Regions from separate parts of the Thioalkalivibrio sp. ALE12 genome, predicted to be linked through region 3. Evidence: predicted binding sites of a transcription regulator. Region 3 holds the regulator's gene; each other region holds the start of a gene.
The links. The regulator sigma-54, encoded in region 3, starts transcription at its own class of promoters, with help from an activator protein. The targets are predictions, from matches to a motif close to TGGCANGNTNCNTGCTT.
Positions count from the first base shown of each region.

Region 1: a site for sigma-54 is predicted at 5,940-5,956, ahead of F614_RS0112435 (DUF4168 domain-containing protein). Genes of this name have one in related genera too.
Region 2: a site for sigma-54 is predicted at 2,639-2,655, ahead of F614_RS0103350 (CmpA/NrtA family ABC transporter substrate-binding protein). Genes of this name have one in related genera too.

Region 1 is NZ_KB905915.1:41,734-49,488, forward strand. It holds gene parC (DNA topoisomerase IV subunit A) at 1-765, shown strand, start outside; gene htpX (protease HtpX) at 877-1,764, shown strand; gene F614_RS0112420 (MBL fold metallo-hydrolase) at 1,844-2,524, opposite strand; gene F614_RS0112425 (ATP-binding protein) at 2,907-4,382, shown strand; gene F614_RS0112430 (sigma-54 dependent transcriptional regulator) at 4,379-5,806, shown strand; gene F614_RS0112435 (DUF4168 domain-containing protein) at 6,101-6,622, shown strand; gene rplM (50S ribosomal protein L13) at 6,861-7,289, shown strand; gene rpsI (30S ribosomal protein S9) at 7,321-7,713, shown strand.
Region 2 is NZ_KB905906.1:8,937-16,691, forward strand. It holds gene F614_RS0103335 (hypothetical protein) at 224-466, shown strand; gene F614_RS0103340 (DsrE family protein) at 557-913, shown strand; gene F614_RS0103345 (nitrate regulatory protein) at 1,042-2,355, shown strand; gene F614_RS0103350 (CmpA/NrtA family ABC transporter substrate-binding protein) at 2,835-4,139, shown strand; gene ntrB (nitrate ABC transporter permease) at 4,188-5,123, shown strand; gene F614_RS0103360 (ABC transporter ATP-binding protein) at 5,150-5,950, shown strand; gene nirB (nitrite reductase large subunit NirB) at 5,950-7,755, shown strand, end outside.
Region 3 is NZ_KB905909.1:33,254-41,008, reverse strand. It holds gene F614_RS0108955 (NAD-dependent epimerase/dehydratase family protein) at 1-382, shown strand, start outside; gene F614_RS0108950 (calcium/sodium antiporter) at 439-1,416, shown strand; gene F614_RS0108945 (KpsF/GutQ family sugar-phosphate isomerase) at 1,413-2,390, shown strand; gene F614_RS0108940 (HAD family hydrolase) at 2,390-2,929, shown strand; gene lptC (LPS export ABC transporter periplasmic protein LptC) at 2,968-3,513, shown strand; gene lptA (lipopolysaccharide transport periplasmic protein LptA) at 3,494-4,021, shown strand; gene lptB (LPS export ABC transporter ATP-binding protein) at 4,018-4,788, shown strand; gene F614_RS0108920 (RNA polymerase factor sigma-54) at 4,878-6,359, shown strand; gene hpf (ribosome hibernation-promoting factor, HPF/YfiA family) at 6,376-6,714, shown strand; gene F614_RS0108910 (PTS sugar transporter subunit IIA) at 6,718-7,185, shown strand; gene hprK (HPr(Ser) kinase/phosphatase) at 7,237-7,755, shown strand, end outside.

The sequences.
Region 1 (7,755 bases), on a different contig from region 3:
GAGTCCGCGCTGGTGCCCACCGAGCCGCTGACCATTGTGCTGTCGGAGAAGGGCTGGGCACGCGCGGCCAAGGGCCACGACGTGGATGCCCAGGGGCTGAGCTACAAGGCCGGGGATGCCTTCCAGGCCGCGGTCACCGGGCGCAGCAACCAGCCGGTCGCGTTCATCGACTCCACCGGCCGCACCTATACCATCCCCGCGCACACCCTGCCGTCCGCGCGCGGGCAGGGCGAGCCGCTGTCCGGCCGCGTGAACCCGCCGGAGGGCGCGCGCTTTGTCGGCCTGGCAACGGGCGCGGAGGAAGACCGCTGGCTGCTGGGCTCGGATCACGGGTACGGCTTCGTCGCGAAGCTGGGCGATCTGCTGGGCCGGCAGAAGGCCGGCAAGAACGTGCTCACGGTGCCCGACGGGGCTACCGTGCTGCAGCCGGCCTCGGTACGCAACCCGCACGAGGATCACATCGCGGTGGTCACCACCCGCGGCTATCTGCTGCTGTTCCCGGCCACCGAGCTGCCGGAGCTGGCGCGCGGCAAGGGCAACAAGCTGATCGGCATCCCCGCCGCGGCCCTCAAGGACGGTTCCGAACGGGTACTTGACGTGGCCGTACTGGGGCCGCAGGACACCCTGGTCGTGCACGCCGGCAAGCGCTTCAAGGCACTGGCCCCGGGCGAGTGGGCGGAGTACGTGGGCGAGCGCGCCCGGCGCGGTCGCCAGCTGCCGCGTGGCTACCAGAACGCGGACCGCCTGGAAGTGCGCCCGGCCTGAACCCCGGCGCGCTCCGGTGGTCACTGATCGGGGTGGCGCTTGAATTCGCGCGGCGCGCCCCGATGATTGCGACATCCCCGTAAATGGATTGATGGAGTACAGGAAAACTTCATGAAACGTGTTCTGCTGTTTCTGGCGACCAACTTCGCCATCCTGATCGTGCTCAGCATCACCCTGCGTATCCTGGGTGTGGAGAGCATCCTCGATGAACAGGGGGTCGATCTCGACCTGACCGCTTTGCTGATCTTCGCCGCCGTGTTCGGATTCGGCGGGTCCTTCATCTCGCTGGCCATCTCCAAGTGGATGGCGAAGAAGACGATGAAGGTCCACGTGATCGACAAGCCGCGCAACGCCACCGAGCAGTGGTTGCTGGAGACGGTGCAGCGCCAGGCCAAACAGGCCGGTATCGGCATGCCCGAGGTGGGCATCTACGACTCGCCCGACCCGAACGCCTTTGCCACCGGGATGAGCAAGAACAACGCCCTGGTGGCCGTAAGCACCGGACTGATGCAGAACATGGGGCAGGGTGAGGTCGAGGCCGTGCTGGGGCACGAGGTCGGCCACGTGGCGAACGGCGACATGGTGACCCTGGCACTGATCCAGGGCGTGGTGAACACCTTTGTGATCTTCCTGTCGCGCGTGATCGGCCACTTCGTCGATCGGGTGATCTTCAAGAACGAGTCGGGTCACGGACCGGCCTTCTGGATTACCGCCATCGTGACCGAGATCATCCTCGCGATCCTGGCCTCCATCATCGTGTTCTGGTTCTCGCGTCAGCGCGAGTTCCGCGCCGACGAGGCGGGGGCCCGCTTTGCCGGGCGCGAGAAGATGATCGGCGCGCTGGAGTCGCTGGCCCGGGCCTCCGGCCGGCCGGTGGACATGCCGGACCAGATGGCGGCCTTCGGGATCCGTGGCGGCATGGCCCAGGGCCTGAAGAAGCTGTTCATGAGCCACCCGCCGATCGAACAGCGCATCGCCGCGCTGCGCGCCAACGGCTGAGAAGACGCCTGGCGCCGTGCGTACACGGGCCGCCCCTAGGGGCGGCCCGTTTCATTTGAGAGATGCTGCTTCGCGGGGCTCAGTAGTAGCGGCCGCGGCCGGGCTGTCCGCCGGCGGCAAGGGCCGCGTCGCCGACGAAGGGGTTGCTGCGGCGTTCCTCGCCAAAGGTGGACTCGGGGCCGTGGCCGGGCACGAACCGGGTCTCGTCGCCCAGCGGCCAGAGCTTGTCGGTGATCGAGGCGATCAGCTCGCGCCCGTTGCCGCGCGGGAAGTCGCTGCGGCCGATTGCCCCGTGGAACAGCACGTCGCCGACCAGGGCCAGGCCGCTCTCGGAGTCGTGGAAGACCACGTGCCCCGGGGTATGGCCGGGGCAGTGGAGCACCCGGAGTGTGGTCTGGCCCAGCGCGATGGTGTCGCCATCCTCCAGCCACTGGTCGGGCACCAGTGGCGCGGTCTCGGGGAAGCCGAAGATCTGCGCCTGCGCCGGGAGCTGGTCCAGCCAGAAGGCGTCGTCGCGATGCGGCCCGATCACCGGCACATTGGCACGGGCGGCCAGTTCGGCGGTGGCCCCGACATGGTCCAGGTGGCCGTGGGTCAGGAGGATCTTCTCCAGGTGCACGCCGTGCTCGCGGGCGATCTGTTCGAGGGTCGCGGCATCCGCGCCGGGGTCGACCCAGGCCGCGGCCCCGGTGGCATCGCACCAGATCAGCGTGGCGTTCTGGGCAAGCGAGGTGACGGGGTGGCTCAGGTGACGAAGCATGATGCGGGATCCGTGAACGAAGTCGATTTTTGGTGCATCCCCGGCGGGTGGTTTTCATGCCCGGGAATAGATCGGGCGGACGTGCGTCTTACGGGGTATGCAGGTCTTCAAGGGTACGTGATATGACGAAACGGTGAAGGACGACCCCCTGCGTATTTCACCGGTTGACAAGAACATCGCCATATTAGAAGATTTGCATACGCTAATCGCTGTCCCCCCTGTCAGTGGTTAGTGGACTCCTCCATCCTCCTTTGGTGGTTTTCTTGGCGCGGGCTTTGACCCGCGCTTTTTTTTGCCTGTTATTCGCCTCCTGTTGCCGGGCGTGTCTACCATTGAGTCCGGCCCGTGCCGCGGATGGCCCGTCGATGATGACCCAACGCCCATGATCCGAAGCCTGAACAGCCTGCGCACCGCGGTGTTGTCCTTCGTGCTGCTGCCGCTGCTGCTGCTGATGGCCGCGGTGGTGGCGCTCGGCCTGCGCGAATTCCAGGTCCAGATGGAAAACCGCATGCAGGAGGATATCGAACTGGTAGCGCGTTCGATCCGGCTCCCGGTGTCGAGCGCTATGCTGCAGGACGACGTGCCCGGGGTGCAGCAGTCGCTGGATTCGCTGTTCCAGATCGAGGAGGTGTTCGGGGTCTACGTCTACGACGCCGAGGGCCGCATGGTCGCGGCCAGTGGGCCGCCCAGCCCGACCCTGCAACGCCGCGGTGAGGCCCGGGTCATCAGCGAGACCGGCAGTCTCGGGGCCTTCGGCGAGCACCAGGGGCGCGAGACCTTCTCCTTCTTCCTGCCGTTGTCGGATCCGGCCGGGCGGATCGTGGGCCTGCTGCAGGTGACCCGCGATGTGACCCCGTTCCGGGCCTTCGTCACGCAGCTGCAGTGGCAGGGCGGGTTGCTGATGCTGGCGGTCAGTGCGCTGTTCCTGCTGGTCGTACTGTTCGGCTACCACCGGGCCGTCGGCCGGCATGTGTCGCGCCTGATGGCCGCGATGCGCGCGATCGGCGATGGCCAGCGCGGCCTGCGGGCGCCGGAGGACGGGCCGGCCGAACTGCGCGGGCTGGCGGTCTCGATGAACCGCATGATGGAGCGCCGCGAGGCCTCGGAGGCGGAACTGGAGGCGCAGCGCCACGAGCAGGTGCGGCTCGAGGAAAAGCTGCGGCACTCGGAGAAGCTGGCGGCGATCGGCCAGCTCGCGGCCGGTGTGGCGCATGAGCTGGGGACACCGCTCGGGATTATCGCCGGGCGGGTGCAGCGGGCCATTCGCCGCCTGCCGGAGGCGGATCCTGCGCGCAAGGAGATGGAGGCGTTGCAGGCCGAACTCGAGCGGGTGGAGACCATCGTGCGGCAGTTGCTGGACTTTGCCCGTCGCAATCCCCTGCAGGAACGCCCCCTGGACCTCGCGCAACTGGTCGGCGACCTGGTCGAGCGGGTGCGCGCGCGGCACGCGCCCGACGCGATCCGGTTCCAGGTGGACGGGGAGGCGCTGGTCGTCGCGGCCGATCGTCTGCGCCTCGGACAGGCGCTGGAGAACCTGCTGGAGAACGCGGCCCAGGCGGCCGCCGGTGAGGTGCGGGTCCACTGGCGGGCGGAGGCCGACCGGGTAACCTTGGTGGTGGCCGATGACGGTCCGACCGCCGGGCGCGGGATCGACGACGAACAGGCGGCGCGCCTGTTCGAGCCCTTCTTCACCACCAAACCCACGGGCGAGGGAACCGGACTGGGGCTGGCTGTTGTCCAGGTGGCACTGGAAGATCATCGCGGCACGGTCGCGCTGGATCGCAGCGTGCCCGGGGAGACCCGCTTTGTCGTGCATCTGCCGCTGGCCACTGACGAACCGCAGGAGACGCGCCTATGAGCGCCGCGCCACAAACACCCGCCGCGCCCCCGGAATCGGTCCTTGTCGTCGAAGACGACCGCGGACATCGCGAATTGCTGCACGAGGAGCTGGCCGAGGCCGGCTACGCGGTCACCGCGGTAGGCAGCGCCGAGGACGCCGCGCGGGCACTGGCACAGCAGGCCTTCAGTCTGGTGGTCAGTGACCTGCGTCTGCCGGGCGCCGACGGGTTTCAGGTGCTCGAGGACGCGCGCGCCCGGGTGCCGGCGCCGGGGTTCATCATGCTGACGGGCTTCGGGACCATCGACCAGGCCGTGGCCGCACTGAAGGCGGGGGCGGACGACTTTCTGACCAAGCCGGTGGACCTCGATCATCTGCGCCTGGCTGCGGACCGGGTAACCGAGGCGCGTCGCCTGAAGGACGAGGTGCGGCGCTATCGCGAGGTGCTCGCCCGGGCCGACGGGTTTCATGGCATGCAGGGACACAGTCCGGCCATGCTGCAGATGTTCGACCTGATCCGGCGGATCGCGGCCGCCGACGGCAGCGTCCTGATTACCGGCGAGTCCGGGACCGGCAAGGAACTCGTGGCGCGGGCGCTGCACGCGGAAAGTGACCGGGCGCACGGGCCGTTCGTCGCGCTCAACTGCGCCGGCATCCCCGAGGCCCTGCTGGAGTCGGAGCTGCTGGGGCATGTAGCGGGTGCCTTCAGTGGGGCGAAGGGTGCCCGTCGAGGACTGTTCACCGAGGCACATGGGGGAACCCTGTTCCTGGACGAGATCGCCGAGATGCCGGTGGCGATGCAAAGCAAGCTGCTGCGCCTGCTGCAGGACGGACGGGTGCGCCCGGTGGGCGCCAACGAGGAGATCGAGACGGATGTGCGTATCGTCGCGGCCACCCACCAGGACCTGCAGGCGCACATGGCCGACGGCCGTTTCCGCGAGGATCTCTACTATCGCCTGGAGACCTTCCGCATCGAGATCCCGCCGCTGCGAGAACGCGGTGACGATGTCGAGTACCTGGCCCTGCAGTTCCTGCGCCAGCAAGCCCTGGCCCGAGGCCTGCCCGAGCGGCGTCTGAGCCCGGAGGCCCTGCGCGCGCTGGTGCGCTACCCCTTCCCCGGGAACGTACGCGAACTGGCCAGCCTCATCGAGCGCGCCGCCACCCTGGCCACGGGCGAGGTGATCGAGACCCGGGACCTGCCGGAACGCGTGTTCGCGATCGGCGGCGAAGATGCGGGTGTGGCCGCCGGTGGTGCCGGCGCAGAGGTGTTACCCGTAGCGGGAGTCGGCGACGACACCCAATGGCCGACGCTGGAAGAGCGCGAGCGCGACTACATTCAGCGGGTCCTGGAGCACGTGGACGGCAACAAGCAGCGGGCCGCGCGTATCCTCGGCATCGGACGCAAGACGCTCTACCGCAAGCTCGGTGAATCCGACCCGTCGTGACATCCTGACCCGGGTCGAGCTGACCCATGTGTCATTATGACCCATTCACAATCCCGCCGTCGGCGGACGCCCTGTCAGCTGATTCAGTCCTAACCATCTGATTCCTATAGAATGTCTCCCCGGTTGCCATTGTTGGCACGATGCCTGCTCCTCCTCAGTCAGCAATCGGAGAAGCGCAGCCCGCACGGGCTCATTCCTCCTCACACGGTTGCGGCGCGGCTGGACCGGGGGCGCCTCGAGCGGGTCCCGGTCGGCCGCGAGATCCGATCGAACCAAAGGAAAAGGAGCAACATGATGAATATGCGCAAGACGATCCTCGCGATGGCCCTGACTTCCCTGTTTGCCGTCGGTGGCGCGGCCTCCGCGCAGTATGGTGGTGCCGAAGGCGGCGCCGGCGGTGGCGACATGGGCGGCGCCCAGGGTGGCCAGCCCCCGGCCCAGGAAGGCGGTGCCGGCGCCGGCGGCGGTGCCCAGGGCGGCCAGCCGCCGCAGGGTGGCGCCCAGGGTGGCGCGGCCCAGGGCGGAGCCCCGATGCAGGAAGCCCCCGAGGTGGACCTGAGCGAAGAGGACATCGACACCTTCGTGACCGCCTTCGTCGCGGTGCAGGAAGTGCGCGAGGACTTCGCTGACCGCCTGCAGAACGCCGAGGACGAGACCGAGGCGCAGTCCATGCAGCAGGAAGCGCAGGACGAAATGGTCAGCGCTGTGGAAGACACGGGCATGAGCGTCGAGGAATACAACGAAGTCGCCATGGCCCTGCAGAACGACCCCGAGCTGATGCAGGAAGTGCAGGAGCGCGCCGAAGCCCAGCTGTAAACGGGTTGTGTGCCGCCCCGGGCCTTGCGCCCGGGGCCTGCAAGGGGGGCCGGCCTTCGGGGCGGCCCCTTTATTATGTGCGGAGGGCGTTCGCGCAGGCCCCGGCCCGCCACGTCGCCTCCGGTGGACGTCGAGCACGGCACGTCTCGCGAATTGTCCCTTTTGCTTGAATCGGGTGAAGGGAAGCGTTATTCTTGCGCGCTTTCTGAATCGCCCCGACCTCGGAGCATCGAACATCATGAGTACCATCAGCGCCAAGCCGGCCGAAGTCGAACGCGACTGGTTTCTCGTCGACGCCGACGGCAAGACCCTCGGCCGACTCGCCACGGAGATCGCACGCCGTCTGCGCGGGAAGCACAAGCCCGTGTACACGCCGCATGTCGATACCGGCGACTACATCGTCGTGATCAACGCGGAGAAGATTCGCGTCTCCGGCAACAAGGCCATGGACAAGAAGTACTTCCACCACACCGGTTATCCGGGTGGCATCAAGGAAGCCAACTTCACCCAGATGATCGAGCGTCATCCGGAGAAGGTGCTGGAGCTTGCCGTGAAGGGCATGCTGCCGCGCAACCCGCTTGGCCGGGCCATGTTCAAGAAGCTCAAGGTCTACGCCGGCACCGAACACCGGCATACGGCCCAGCAGCCGCAGCCGCTCGAAGTCTGAGCCGCCAGAATCAGCAAGGGAATCGATCCGAATGGCTACCAATCAGTATTACGGCACCGGCCGCCGCAAGACCGCCGCTGCGCGCGTCTTCCTGCGCCCGGGTACGGGCAACATCACGGTTAACCAGAAGCCGCTGGACGAGTTCTTCGGCCGCCAGACCTCGCGCATGGTCGTGCGCCAGCCGCTGGAGGCGACCGAGTCCACCGAAAACTTCGACGTGATCGCAACCGTCGAGGGCGGTGGTGGTAACGGCCAGGCCGGTGCGATCCGCCTGGGCATTGCCCGCGCCCTGGTGCAGTACAACGAAGAGCTGCGCTCGCCGCTGCGTCGTGGTGGTCACCTGACCCGCGATGCCCGCGAGGTGGAGCGGAAGAAGATCGGCCTGCGCAAGGCCCGTCGTGCAACCCAGTACTCGAAGCGTTAAAATTCGCCTCGAGTTTCTGCGGGACGCACGCGATCCGGTTTA
Region 2 (7,755 bases), on a different contig from region 3:
ACAGGTCTCGCGGGGCCCGGTGCCGCATCGGCGGCGGGGCTGTCTGCACCACGGTCCTCCGGGCGGAGGATCGAATCTGTTGATGCAGACCCCGGTGAGGCCAGGCCACCCGGGTCGCTACTCCCCTGAAGCTGGCCGGATTCTAGTCATCCCGGTCCGCGCGGGCAAGGACGATCGCGGCTCCGGGCTGCGGCGCTGACGAGGCTTGGGTAGCATGCGCGCGATGAAAACCTTCGTTCACTGGGTCGATCGCGCACCCCTGTGGCTGTTTGCCCTGCTGGTTGCGACCGTCGGCCTGGCCCCCTGGACCCCCGAGCCGCATGTTGCGGAGAAACTGCGCTGGCTGTTCGCCGGTGAGCTGACGCGGCTACCGGACATTCTTGACCTGGTCCTCCACGCCACACCGTGGCTGTTGATGGCCTTCAAGCTCTACCGCAACAGCGTCACGGCCCGCGGCACCCCCTGACCCGAGTGTTTCCCCGCCGCTTGTGGGAAATCGACGCCGCGATCACCGGCCGCTACCGTTTTCGCACCTTTTCAACCCCGGGAGACTCCCATGCGCTTTATTGTTGCCGTCACCGCCGGTACCGACGACCCGACCCGCGCCACGCTTGGCATGATTGCCGCCAATGTGGCCAAGCAGCAGGGCCACGATGTGACCGTCTGGCTGCAAGGCGAGGCCGTGAACATCGCCAACCGCAACGTGTACGACAAGATCGTTGGCCACAACATGCCGGCAATGAAGGACATCGTGGATTCGCTGGTGAGTGAAGGCGTCCCGTTCTGGGCCTGCGAGGCCTGCGCCAAGGGTCGCGACGTCGGCGAGCACAACTTCCTCCCGAACGCCGAGATGGCCGGCATGGGCCACTACGTCCAGGCCGTCGCCGAGTTCGACCGCTCCATGAGTTTCTGATCGGCCGGGCCGTTCCGCGGGCGGGGCGTGATGCCCCGCCCGTTTTTGCTTGTACCCCCCGCTGTCAGTCGGTCGAACTGGCACATCGCATGCTTGTTTGTTCCGGGAGTGATTCACGGACGACGAGCATGACCCAGAACACATCCCCGAATTTTTCCCTCGAAGAGTCCATTGGCGACTTCCTGGTCGCCTCGCGCAAGTGCGAGGTGGTGAGCCTGGAGCGCCTGCTGGAGGCGGTGCAGCTGGTCGGGCGCATCCGCGCGCTGGTGCATGCCCTGCAGCGCGAGCGCGGGGCCTCCAGCCTCTGGATCGGGTCCGGCGGCCAGCGCTATACCCGCGAACTGGAGCAGTACCGGGCCGAGTCGGACGCCGCCGCGGCCGCGTTCCGCGAGCACCTGGATGGCTGGCTGGCCCCGGACGCCTGCGCCCATGGCCGTAGCCGGCTGCTGGGGCGCATGGCGCTGGCGCTGCATGGCCTGTCCGGCCTGGGCAGCCTGCGCGAGGAGGTCCTGGAGCTGACCCTGAGCCCGATGGACTCGACCCGCGGCTTCAGCGAGCTGATTCGCGCCCTGATGGCCCTGGTGTTCGAGGCTGCGGATTCGGCGACCGATCCCGAGGTCTCGCGGGCCCTGGTGGCCCTGCTGAACTTCATGCAGGGCAAGGAACTGGCGGGACAGGAACGCGCGATCGGGGCTGCCGGGTTCGGGACAGCGAGCTTCGAGCCCGAACTGCGCCAGGCGCTGGTCCATCGGATCGATGCCCAGGAACGGGCGTTCCGCATCTTCTCCGAGTTCGCTGGGCCGGCCGCCTGTGCTGCCTGGCGCGAGCTGCAGACGGCGGCCTTCGCGGCGGACATCGAGCGTCTGCGCCGCCGGGCCTGTACCGAGGCCTCCGGGCACCACGACCCCGCCCGGGCCGAGGAATGGTTTGCCTGTACCACCGCGCGTATCGACGCGATGAAGGAGGTCGAGGACCTGCTGGAGATGCACCTGAACGAGTGCTGCTCGGCGCGTATCACGGCGGATCGCGCGGACCTCGGCGCGGTGCGTGACCGGGTCGCGCAGCTCGCCGAGTCGGAGCTGCGCGACAGCGTGCCGTATGCGGTGTTCTTTGGGGCGCCGGAGGGCCTGGAGCCCGCGCAGGAGGAGGGCGATGCCGCACTCAACGTACCCATTGTCGGGCACTCGGTGATGGACCTGGTGCAGCGCCAGGCGGCCCGGCTGCAGTCGGTGGAGGACGAGCTGCATGCGGCACGCCAGGCCCTGGCCGAGCGCAAGACCATCGAGCGTGCCAAGGCGCTGCTGATCCAGCACCGCGGCCTCAGCGAGGATCAGGCCTACAAGCTCCTGCGCCAGACGGCGATGAACCAGAACCGGCGCCTGGCCGAGGTCGCCGAGGCGACCGTCGCGATGTCCGATCTGCTGGGAAAGGGCGGCCTGTAGCTAACTCCCCGGGAAATGGATGCCGGCCCTGTGGGAGCGGGCTTGCCCGCGAAGCCCCTGCCAGTGTCCGCGACTGGCAGGGGCTTCGCCGCCAGGGCGGCTCCTACAGGTAGTGCACCAGCGCGGTTCATCTGCACCGCAAGCGCGCCCCAGTCTGGTGCCTTGCGGATCGTCTCCCGGGCGCCGGGTTTTCCGAAAGCGTTCGACTCCATACGGCGAACCATCCGATTTTCCCGCGCCATGGCGCGATTGTTTCTGGCGGGGTCGATTAGCAACGGCTAATTGGCACACCTCCTGCAGGAATACCGGCAAGACGAGCCAACGGCGGTTCGTCGCCTGACAACAGGGAGACCCGACGACCGGGCCTCCCACGGGACTGGACAAAGGCGTCCATCACCCGGCTGCAAACGCGGCCGGGCTGATGCGACGCCTTTTTTCGTTTTTGGGATGTGTTTGCTGACAAGGGGAGTGAACCCGCAATGACCGATCACACGAATGACACGAAAAAGACCTCCGGCCTGTCGCGCCGGCGTTTCCTGGGCGGCATGGCCGCCGGGATCGGCGCGACCGCGCTGGGTGTTTCCGGGGCCGCGCCGTGGGGCTATGCGAAGGCCGGCAACGGCAAGCCGGAGACGACCGAGGCGAAGCTGGGCTTTATCGCCCTGACCGACGCCGCGCCGCTGTTCGTCGCGCTGGAGAAGGGATTCTTCGCCGCCCATGGCATGCCCGACGTGCAGGTGCTGAAGCAGTCCTCCTGGGGCACGGTGCGCGACAACCTGGAACTGGGCTCGCGCCGCGGCGGTATCGATGGCTCGCACATCCTGACGCCGATGCCCTACCTGATCCACCGCCGTGGCACGCCGATGACGATCCTCGCGCGGCTGAACCTGGCCGGGCAGTGCATCTCGGTGGGCGACGAATACGCGGACCTGAAGGTCGGGACCGACACTACCGAGTTCAAGGGCGCGCTGGCCGAGAAGGCCGCCGGCGGTGACGACATCCGCGCGGCGATGACCTTTCCCGGCGGGACCCATGACCTGTGGATCCGCTACTGGATGGCCGCCGGTGGGATCGACCCGGATCGCGACATCGCCACCATCGTCGTCCCGCCGGCGCAGATGGTCGCCAACATGCGCGTCGGTTCCATGGACACCTTCTGTGTCTGCGAGCCCTGGAACATGCAGCTGATCAACCAGGGCATCGGCTACACCGCGAACACCACCGGCGAGCTCTGGCACAACCACCCGGAAAAGGCGCTGGGGATGCGCGCGGACTGGGTGGAAGCCAATCCGAATGCGGCCCGCGCCCTGACAATGGCGGTAATGGAGGCGCAGATGTACTGCGAGGATCCGGCGAACAAGGAAGAGGTCGCCGAGATCTGTTCGCGCCGGCGCTACATCCACGCCCCGTACGCCGACATCATCGATCGCATGCAGGGGAACTTCGACTACGGCACCGGCCGCGTGGTCGAGGACCACCCCGACCAGATGCGCTACTGGAAGGACCAGGCCTCCTATCCCTTCAAGAGCCACGACCTGTGGTTCCTTACCGAGGACATCCGCTGGGGTTACCTGCCGCCGGATCTCGACATGCAGGCCCTGGTAGACGAGGTCAACCGCGAGGATATCTGGCGCGAGGCGGCCGACACGCTTGGCATCGATTCGGCCGACATCCCCGAATCCACCTCGCGCGGCCAGGAAACGTTCTTCGACGGCAAGGTCTTCGACCCGGAAGACCCGCAGGCCTACCTCGACAGCCTGGAGATCAAGGCGATCGCGTCCTGACGCGGCGGCCCGCCGACACCTGCACAGACGATTCAAGAGGATTCGATGATGAGTGCCATTCTCGATCGCAACATGACCTTCGGCGCCGGGCGCGAACGTCCGGCGGCCGCGGAGACCTCCACGGCCCCGGTGGCCCGCTCGGCCCCGCCGTCGGCCCGTTCCGGCGGTGCCCCGCCGCCCGACCCCGGGCTCTGGGGCCGGCGTATGCGCCACGCGGCCACCGTGGTGCTGCCCCCGGTGATCGTGACCGCGATTTTTTTGTTTCTGTGGGAAATGATGACGTCCTCCCAGGGAGCCGTACTGCCCGGCCCGAGTCAGGTGATCTCCGACACCTGGGAACTGATCGTCAATCCGTTCTATGACTACGGCGGCAACGACGTGGGTATGGCCTGGCAGCTGCTCGCCAGCCTGGAACGTGTGGCCTACGGCTACGCCCTGGCGGTGGTCGCCGGGATCGGTCTCGGCGTGCTGGTCGGCCAGTCCACCTGGGCGATGCGCGGGCTGGACCCGCTGTTCCAGGTGCTGCGCACTGTACCGCCGTTGGCCTGGCTGCCGATCTCCCTGGCTGCCTTCCAGGCCAGCAACCCGTCGGCCATCTTCGTGATCTTCATCACCGCGATCTGGCCGATCATCATCAACACCTCGGTCGGCATCCGGAACATCTCGCAGGACTACGTGAACGTGGCCCGCGTGCTGCGTCTGAACGGCTTCGAGTACTTCACCAAGATCATGCTCCCGGCCGCCGCGCCGTATGTCTTCTCCGGTCTGCGCATCGGCATCGGCCTCGCCTGGCTGGCGATCGTTGCCGCCGAGATGTTGATCGGCGGGGTCGGCATCGGCTTCTTCATCTGGGATGCCTGGAACGCCTCCATGCTCAGCGACATCGTGCTGGCCCTGGTCTACGTCGGCCTGGTCGGGTTCTTCCTCGACCGTCTGGTCGCGATCGTCGGCAACTGGGTCACCCGCGGCACGCAGGCCGGCTGAGCCGGCCCCCTCAAAGGAGAATCATCATGACCAGCTATCTCTCCATCGAACACGTCCACAAGACCTTTGGCGAAGGCCCGACGGCCAGCGAGGTGCTGCGCGACGTCGACCTGCACGTGGACCGCGGCGAGTTCATCTCCATCATCGGCCACTCCGGCTGCGGCAAGTCGACGGTGCTCAACATCGTCGCCGGGCTGCTGGAGACCAGCACCGGCGCGGTGATCCTGGATGGCAAGGAGGTCAGCAAGCCGGGTCCGGATCGCAGTGTCGTGTTCCAGAACCACTCCCTGCTGCCCTGGCTGACCGTGCGCGACAACGTGGCGCTGGCGGTGGACAAGACCTTCAAGGGCACCAAGTCCGCCGCCGAACGCCGCGAGTGGATCCTGCAGACGCTGGATATGGTCGGCATGAGCCACGCGCTGGACAAGCGCCCGGACGAGATCTCCGGCGGCATGAAGCAGCGCGTGGGCATCGCCCGGGCGCTGGCGATGGAGCCGAAGGTCCTGCTGATGGACGAACCCTTCGGCGCGCTTGACGCGCTGACCCGGGCGCACCTGCAGGACGAGGTGATGCGCATCCAGTCGGAGCTGGGCAATACCGTGCTGATGGTCACTCACGACGTGGACGAGGCGGTGTTGCTGTCCAACCGCATCGTGATGATGACCAACGGCCCGGCGGCGACCATCGGCGAGATTCTGGAGATCGACCTGCCGAAGCCGCGCGAGCGCCTGGCGATGGCCGACAACGCCGATTACAACCACTACCGGGCCGAGGTGCTGCGCTTTCTCCACGAGCGCCACAAGAACCCCGAGTCGGAGGCCGCGTGATGGATACCGCGAACGACAAGCCGCGGCTGGTCCTGATCGGCAACGGCATGGCCGGAATGCGCACGGTCGAGGAGCTTTTGAAGCTCAAGCCGGACATGTACGACATCACCGTGTTCGGTGCCGAGCCCTGGGGCAACTACAACCGCATCATGCTCTCGCCGGTGCTGGCGTCGGAGAAGACCGTCGACGAGATCATGTTGAACGACGATGCCTGGTATGCCGAGCACGGCATCACCCTGCACAAGGGGAGGCGCATCGAGCGGATCGACCGCGTGAACCGGCGGGTGATCACCGAGGACGGCACCGAGGCGCCCTATGACCGCCTGCTGCTGGCGACCGGATCCGATCCGGTGATGATCCCGGTGCCGGGGCACGAGCTGGAGGGCGTGGTCGCCTTCCGCGACATCCACGACGTGGACGCGATGCTCGCGGCCAGCCGCGCACACAAGCATGCGGTGGTGATCGGCGGCGGCCTGCTCGGCCTGGAGGCCGCCAACGGCCTGATGCGCCAGGGTATGGAGGTCACCGTGGTGCACCTGATGGACCACCTGATGGAGCGCCAGCTGGATGCCGAGGCCGCCGGGATGCTGCGCGGCTCGCTGGAGGAGCGCGGCATGCGTTTTCGCATGGCGCATAAGACCGAGGCGATCCTGGGCGAGGACCGCGTCAGCGGCGTGCGCTTCACCGACGGCAGCGAGATCGCAGCCGATCTGGTGGTGATGGCGGTCGGCATCCGCCCGAACACCGCGCTGGCCGAGTCCGCCGGGCTGCACTGCGAGCGCGGCGTGGTGGTGAACGACACCATGCAGACCTATGACCCCTCGATCTACGCGGTCGGCGAGTGCGTGCAGCACCGTGGCGCCACCTACGGCCTGGTCGCCCCGCTGTGGGAGCAGGCGAAGGTCTGCGCCAACCACCTGGCCGAGTACGGCATCGGGCGTTACGAGGGCTCGATGACCTCCACCAAGCTGAAGGTGACCGGGATCGACCTGTTCTCCGCCGGCGACTTCACCGGCGACGAGACCACCGAGGACCTGGTGTTCAAGGATGCCGCGCGCGGCGTCTACAAGCGCCTGGTGCTGAAGGACAACCGTATCCAGGGGGCGGTGCTGTACGGCGATACCCTGGACGGCTCCTGGTATTTCCAGCTGATGCGGGACGGAACGCCAGTGGCCGACATCCGCGAGAACCTGCTGTTCGGCCAGGCGCATGTCGGCGACTCCGGTCACGGCGACGAGGCCTCGCGGGTCGCGGCCATGCCCGACGAGGCCGAGATCTGCGGCTGCAACGGCGTGTGCAAGGGCGAGATCGTCCAGGCGATCAGCGAGCGCAAGCTGTTCACGCTGGAAGACGTGCGTGCCCACACCAAGGCGTCGAACTCCTGTGGCTCCTGCACCGGGCTGGTGGAGTCCGTGCTCGCGACCACGCTGGGCGGCGACTACTCCGACGCCCCGGCGAAAAAGCCGGTCTGTGCCTGCACCGACCACAGCCACGACGAGGTGCGCGCGGCCATTGCCCGCGACGGCCTGAAGTCGATGCCGGCGGTGTTCGAGGCCCTCGACTGGAAGAACCCGAACGGCTGCCATGTCTGCCGTCCGGCGCTCAACTACTACCTGCTGGCGGCCTGGCCGAAGGACTACCAGGACGATGCCCAGTCGCGCTTCATCAACGAGCGCGCCCACGGCAACATCCAGAAGGACGGGACCTATTCCGTTGTGCCGCGCATCTGGGGCGGAGTGACCACGCCGGCCGAGCTGCGCGCGATCGCCGAGGTGGCCGAGCGCTACCAGGTGCCCACGGTCAAG
Region 3 (7,755 bases):
GCTGCTGCAGATCGCCCGCGGACGTTTCTATCCCGCCGCGGGCGAGCAGCCGGTGCAGATCCTGTGGGAGGACGACGCCGCGGCGGCGATCGCCCGCAGCGTGACCACCCGCACACAGGGCACCTTCAATCTGGGGGCCGAACCCGCCTGGTCACTGCGGGCCATGGCTCACCACCAGCGGCGCTGGGGGGTACCGGTCCCCCTGGGGCTGATCCGCGCCCTGCACCCGCTGGCCTGGCGCCTGAGCGCCCGCGCGGGCGACCCCGGGTGGGTGCGCGGGCTGGACGGCCCGCTGGTGCTGGACTGCACCCGCGCTCGCGAGCAGCTGGGCTGGACCCCGCGGGTCAGTACCGCCGCGTGCCTGGAGCGCCTGCGCCACTGACACAGCGCCCCAATCCGCTACAATCGCGGCCTGACCGTTCGGGACCCGTCTGCCCCATGGCCCTACCCATCGCCGCCGTCATCGTCGGCCTGATCCTGCTGACCTGGAGTGCCGACCGCTTCGTGTTCGGCGCCTCCGCCTTTGCCCGCGGGGTCGGCGTGAGCCCGCTGGTCATCGGCCTGACCATTGTCGCCTTCGGCACCTCGGCCCCGGAACTCGTGGTCTCGGTCCTCGCGAGCCTGCAGGGCAACCCGGGCGTGGCGGTAGGCAACGCGATCGGTTCGAACATCGCTAACATCGCACTGGTGCTGGGGGCCGCCGCGGTGGTCGCACCGCTGGCGATCGGCCGCGGCATGGTTCGCCGCGAACTGCCGATCCTGTTGCTGGTCAGCTTCGGCGCACTGCTCCTGCTGGTCGGCGGCGAGCTGGGCCGGATGGAAGGCATCGCCCTGCTCGCTGGACTGACCGCTTTCACCGCCTGGATGGCGTTGACCGCCCGCCGCGCGCAACAGGCCTCGGGCGAGGATGCCCCCGAAGTCGTGCGCGGCATGGTGGAGACCATCCCGGACAGCGATCGCCTCGGTCCCGCGATCGCCTGGCTGGTGTTCGGGCTACTGCTCCTGCTGGCCAGCAGCCAGGCCCTGGTCTGGGGCGCGGTGGAAATCGCCGAACAACTGGGGGTCAGCGATCTGGTCATCGGCCTGACCATCGTCGCGATCGGCACCAGCCTGCCCGAGCTGGCCACCTCCGTGGTCGCCGCCTTCCGCCGCGAGGCGGGGCTGGCGATCGGCAACGTGGTCGGCTCCAACCTGTTCAACCTGCTCGCGGTGCTGGCGGTTCCGGCCCTGATCGCGCCGCTGGCAATCGACGCCGACGTCCTCGCACGCGACTATCCCGTGATGCTGGCACTGACGGTGGCCCTGTTCCTGATCGCGCTGGGCCGCCGGGGACAGATCCTGCGCTGGCAGGGCGCCCTTCTCCTCGTCGCCTTCGCAAGCTACCTTGTCTATTTGGGAATTACGGCAACTGCATGAACTTCAACCCCGAAACCACCCGCAACCTGGCCCTGGCCGTCCTCAACGACGAGGCCGAGGCCGTGCACAACCTCGCCCGGCGCATCGACGACAGCTTCCTCGAGGCCTGCCGCTACATCCTCGAGTGCAAGGGCCGCGTGATCGTCACCGGCATGGGCAAGTCCGGGCACATCGGCAGCAAGCTGGCCGCGACCCTGGCCTCCACCGGCACCCCCGCGTTCTTCGTGCACCCGGGCGAGGCCAGCCATGGTGATCTCGGGATGATCACCCGCGAGGATGTGGTCATCGCGCTGTCGAACTCCGGCGAGACCGACGAAATCCTCACCATCCTGCCGCTGATCCGGCGCCTGGGCGTGCCGCTGATCGCGATGACCGGCAACCCCGGCTCGCGTCTGGGCGCCGACGCCACCGTGCACCTCGACGTCAGTGTCGAGCGCGAGGCCTGCCCGCTGGGCCTGGCCCCCACCTCCAGCACCACCGCGGCGCTGGCGATGGGCGACGCCCTGGCGGTCGCGGTACTGGATGCACGCGGCTTCACCGCCAACGACTTCGCCCGCTCGCACCCTGGCGGCCGGCTGGGCCGGCGGCTGCTGGTGCATGTCGCCGACATCATGCACACCGGCGACGCGATCCCGCGCATCACGCCGGAGGCCCCGCTGAAGGACGCCCTGTTCGAGATCACCCGCAAGGGCCTCGGGCTGGTGATCGTGGCCGGCGCCGACGACCGCATCCAGGGCGTGTTCACCGATGGCGACCTGCGCCGCACCCTGGATGCCGGGCACAGCCTGGACGGCCTGACCATCGGCGAGGCGATGACCACCGGCGGCCACACCGCGCAGCCCGACTGGCTGGCGGTCACGGCACTCGAGACCATGGAGAGCCGGCGCATCAACGCCCTGCCGGTCACCGACGCCGACCAGCGCCTGGTCGGCGTGATCAACATGCACGACCTGCTGCGCGCCGGGGTGGCCTGATGAACCTGGATGCCGCGACCCTGCGCACCCGCCAGCAGGCCGTACGCCTGCTTATCCTGGACGTGGACGGCGTGCTGACCGACGGCAGCCTGTTCCTGGGCGATGGCGGCGAGCAGTACAAGGCCTTCAACAGCCGCGACGGCCACGGGATCCGCCTGGCGCTGGACGGCGGCCTCGACATCGCCATCCTGACCGGGCGCACCTCCGGGGTGGTCGAACACCGCATGCGGGACCTGGGCGTGGAGCACCTGATCCAGGGCCGCCGCGACAAGGGCGAGGCCCTGCACGAGTTGCTGCAGCGCACCGGCCATGACCCGGCGGAAGCCGCCTTCATGGGCGACGACATCGTCGATCTGCCGGCCATGCAGCGGGTCGGGCTCGGGATCGCGGTCGGGGACGCCCACCCGCTGGTATGCCGCCACGCCCAGTGGGTCACCGAGGCCCACGGCGGGCGCGGCGCCGTGCGCGAGGCCTGCGAGGGGCTGCTGGCCGCGCAGGACCGGCTGGACGCCCTGCTCGAGACCTACCTGAACGGATGAGCCGGCGGAGACGCAACCGGTACGGTCTGGCGCCGCCGTTGGTCCTGTTCACGCTGGCGTGCGCAAGCCCCGCAACCGCCGAGGTCACCCCGCCCGAGGGCGAGGTGACCCTGCAGATCGACGGATTCACGCTGCACGCCACCGGCGACGACGGTGAGCGGACCCACCGGCTGCAGGGCACCCGACTGCGCGAATTCGGCCGCGACGGGCCGCAGTGGGTGGATGACCCGGAACTCGACCTGTTCGCCGATGGCGGTATCGAATGGCGCTGGACCGCCCCGGCGGCCCTGCACCGCCCGGCTGACGAAACCCTGGACCTGGTCGGCCCCACCCACGGCGTACAACCAGCCCGCGGCGAACGCGTGCAGACGGTCATCGACTCGCGGGATGTACGTATCGCCACAGACACCATGGTCGCCACCTCGGACGCCCTCTCCACCCTGAACCAGCCCGGGCTGTTCCAGCGCGGCACCGGCCTGCGCGTGGACTCGCGAGCGGATACCATAGAGCTGTTCCATGACGTGTACTCGCTCTACAGCGAGGCGAGCGAGGAGGACCCCGCGCATGACCCCGATCCCGAATAGCCGCCGCCTGCCGGGCCTGCTTGCGGCGGCCGGCCTCCTCTCCGCCCTGCTGGCGACGCCGGCCCTGGGCCAGCAGGGATCGGGACCCTCGCTGCCGGTGGAGATCACCGCCGACCGCGCGGAGATGGACGAACGCCAGGGCCTGGGCACCTACACCGGGGACGTGATCGTGATCCGCGGCGACATGACGCTGGAGGCCGACACGGTCTACGTGCGCACCCGGGATCGTCGCCCCTACGAGATGGAGGCCCACGGCGAGCCGGCCCGCCTGGAATCCCCCGACCCCGAGACCGGCGAGATGCGCATCGCCACCGCGCTGCGCATCGACTACCTGCTGAACGAGGACCGCATGATCCTCACCGACCAGGCCCATGTGATCACCACCCGCGAAGAGGCGCGCGGCAAGCGCATCACCTACGACCTGACCACCGACGTGATCGAGGCCGAACGCGGCGAGGGCGACAGCGAACGCGTACGCATCACCATCCAGCCACGCGACGACGAATGAACGCACCCGCCACCAGCCCGGCGCCGGCACCCGCCGAGGCCCGTGATCGCCTGATCGGGCGCGAACTGACCAAGCGCTACGGCCAGCGCACCGTGCTCGACCAGGTGGATGTCGACCTCGCACCCGGTGAAGTGGTCGGCCTGCTGGGTCCCAACGGCGCCGGCAAGACCACCTGCTTCTACAGCCTGGTCGGGCTGATCCGTCCCAACGCCGGGCGCATCACCCTGGGCGGGCACGACATCACCCGCGCGCCCATCCACGTGCGCGCCCGCGCCGGTCTCGGCTACCTGCCCCAGGAGGCCTCGATCTTTCGCCGCCTGAGCGTGTGGGACAACCTGCAGGCCGTGCTGGAACTGCGCCCCGGCCTGGACCGCCACGAACGCCGGCGTATCGGCGACGCGCTGATCGAGGAGTTTCAGCTCGAGACCGTGCGCCACAGCCCCGGGATCGCGCTGTCCGGCGGCGAACGTCGGCGCGCCGAGATTGCGCGGGCCCTGGCCGGTGACCCGCAATTCATCTGCCTGGACGAGCCCTTTGCCGGGGTGGACCCGATCTCGGTGGGCGATATCCAGGATGTAATTCGCCACCTTGCAGCGCGCGGCATCGGGGTTCTGATCTCCGATCACAACGTGCGCGAAACCCTCGGGATCTGCCACAGGGCCTATATTCTGAGCGAGGGGCGCCTGCTGGCCGCCGGGACACCCGACGAGCTACTGGCCGATCCCCAGGTGCGCCGGGTCTATCTCGGCGAGAATTTCCGCCTGTGATTCCGGCACGCGCACAACCCGCGCCGGTGCACAAACCACGAGGCAGCATTTAAGATCGCTCTTATGGTCACCCGCGACCCGCACAGCCAATGCTGAAACCCGGCCTGAATCTTCAGCTGGGTCAAACGCTCACCATGACCCCGCAACTGCAGCAGGCCATTCGCCTGTTGCAGCTGTCCACGCTCGAACTACAGGTGGAGATCCAGCAGGCGCTGGAGAGCAACCCCATGCTGGAACAGGTGGAGGACGAGGACGACATGGGCGGGGCCGAGCGCCTGGACGCGGAGGGCGAGGTGGTGGAAGGCGACCGCATGGAGGCCACTACCACTAGCGATGACGTGATTCCCGAGGAGCTCACCACCGACAGCCGCTGGGACGACATCTACGAACCGCCGCCCGCCCCCAAGGGCGTGGATGACCGCGACCCGCTGGAAAACACCAGCGACGACGACGGCGAGGGCCTGCAGGACCACCTGCTGTGGCAGCTGCACCTGAGCCACCTGACTCCGCGCGACCAGCGCATCGGCGCGGCCCTGATCGACGCGATCAGCCCCGACGGCTATCTCGAAGGCGACCTCGAGACGCTGGCCGAGACCATCAGCCGCGGCGAGGAAGAGCCCGTCGGCGTGGATGAGGTCGAGGCAGTCCTGCACTGGATCCAGCAGTGCGACCCCCTGGGCGTGGGCGCGCGCGATCTGCGCGAATGCCTGGAGATTCAGCTGCGCGAACTGGCCCCGGACGCCCCCGCCCGCGAGGCCGCCCGGGCGATCCTGGAACACGGCATGGACAGCCTGGGCAAGCGCGATTATAAAGCCCTGCAACGCCAGTCGGGTGTGCGCGACCCGGACGAACTGGCGCGCGCCCTGGACCTGATCCGCACCCTGAACCCGCGACCGGGCGCGCAGATCAGTGCCGCCACCTCCGAATACGTGGTGCCCGATGTCTACGTGCGCCACACCCCGGAGGGCTGGCGCGTGGAGCTGAACCCGGAGATCGCGCCACGCATCCGTATCAACGACCTCTACGCCGGCATGGTGCGCCAGGTATCGGATGCCCGCGACAGTGCCTTCATGCGCGACCAGCTGCAGGAGGCGCGCTGGTTCCTGAAGAGCCTGCACAGCCGCAACGACACCCTGCTCCGCGTTGCCGAGGCGATTGTCCATCGCCAGCAAGGCTTCCTGGAACATGGCGAGGTCGCGATGCAGCCATTGATCCTGCGCGATATCGCCGAGATCCTGGAGATGCACGAATCGACCATCTCCCGGGTGACCACCCAGAAATACATGCACACCCCGCGCGGAGTCTTCGAGTTCAAGTATTTCTTCTCCAGCCACGTCGGCACCAACGACGGTGGCGAGTGTTCCGCCACCGCCATCCGTGCCATGATTCGCGAATTGATCGACGACGAACCCGCGAACAAGCCGCTCAGCGATGCCCGGCTCGCCCAGATCCTGGCGGACCGGGGCATCAATGTGGCGCGTCGCACCGTGGCCAAGTACCGCGAGGCGATGCACATCCCTTCATCCAGCGAACGCCGGCAGATGGCCTCCATGCCCACCGGCCACAAGTAACCAAGGAGTCCCGACCATGCAGATCAACCTGACCGGCCACCATGTGGACCTCACCGACGCCCTGCGCGACTACGTCAACGAGAAGTTCGCGAAGCTGGAACGCCACTTCGACAAGGTCATCGACGTGCACGTCGTGCTGACCCATGAGAAGACCCAGAACCAGTTCAACAAGGCCGAGGCGAATCTCCAGGTCAGCGGCAATCACATCCACGCCGAGGCCTCCCACGAGGACATGTACGCCGCCATCGACGCGCTGATCGACAAGGTCGACCGCCAGCTGATCAAGCACAAGGAAAAGGTCAAGGATCATCACCGGGCCGAGGGCGCCCAGCGCAATCGCGAGCAGGCCTCCTGACCCATGTCCATTGCCGAGTTGATCACCGCCGAGCGCATCCGCCTGGAGCCGGAATGCTCCAGTCAGAAGCGGGCCCTGGAGGCCCTGTCGGAACTCCTCGCCGGCGGCGGTGATGCCGGCGGACCGGGCAGCACCGCGATCTTCGAGGCCCTGTCCGCGCGCGAAAAGCTGGGCTCCACCGGCCTGGGCCATGGGGTTGCGATCCCCCATGGCCGCCTGGCCGATCTCGAGGCTCCGCGCGTGGCCGTCCTGCGCCTGGAGAGCGGCGTCGACTTCGACGCCATGGACCACGAGCCGGTCGATATCCTGATCGCCCTGCTGGTCCCGGAGGCCGCCACCAGCGATCACCTCGACCTGCTGGCCCAGCTGGCGCGCGGGCTTTCGCAACCGGACACCATTGCCGCCCTGCGCCGGGCCGGCGATGCCGCCAGCCTGGAACAGGAACTCGTCCGCCGCTTCCGCGAGGGCTGATCCCGTGCGCCCCGCACCCTGCCACGCCACCGATCCCCGCCGGCCCTGCTCATGAACGAGGCACTGGGCGAAGGCGGGATTGCCCGCGACATCAACGTGGAGAGCCTGATCCAGGCTATGGGCAACCGCCTGGATCTGCGCTTCGTGCATGGCGAGCACGCCGCCCCCGACCGCAAGCTGGTCGGCGAGGACGGGGATGACCTGCCTCTGGCCGGCCACCTCAACCTGATCCGACCCAACCGCATCCAGGTCATCGGGGACTTCGAGGCCCGCTACATCGCCGGCCTCAGCGACGACCAGCGCAACGACCTGATCCTGGAGATGGCCCGCACCGGCACCACCGCGGTGATCTTCGCCGAGGACACCTGCCCGTTCTCGGAGATGCCCCATGCCCCGCAGGAGGCGCTGCCGCTGATCCTGTGCTCCAGCACCAGCAGCCACGAGATCATCGCGCTGCTGCGCTACTTCCTGCAGCAGCGTCTGGCGCACTTCGAGGTGCGCCATGGCGTGTTCATGGAGATCCTCGGCATCGGCGTCCTGATCAGCGGGGCCTCCAGCGTCGGCAAGAGC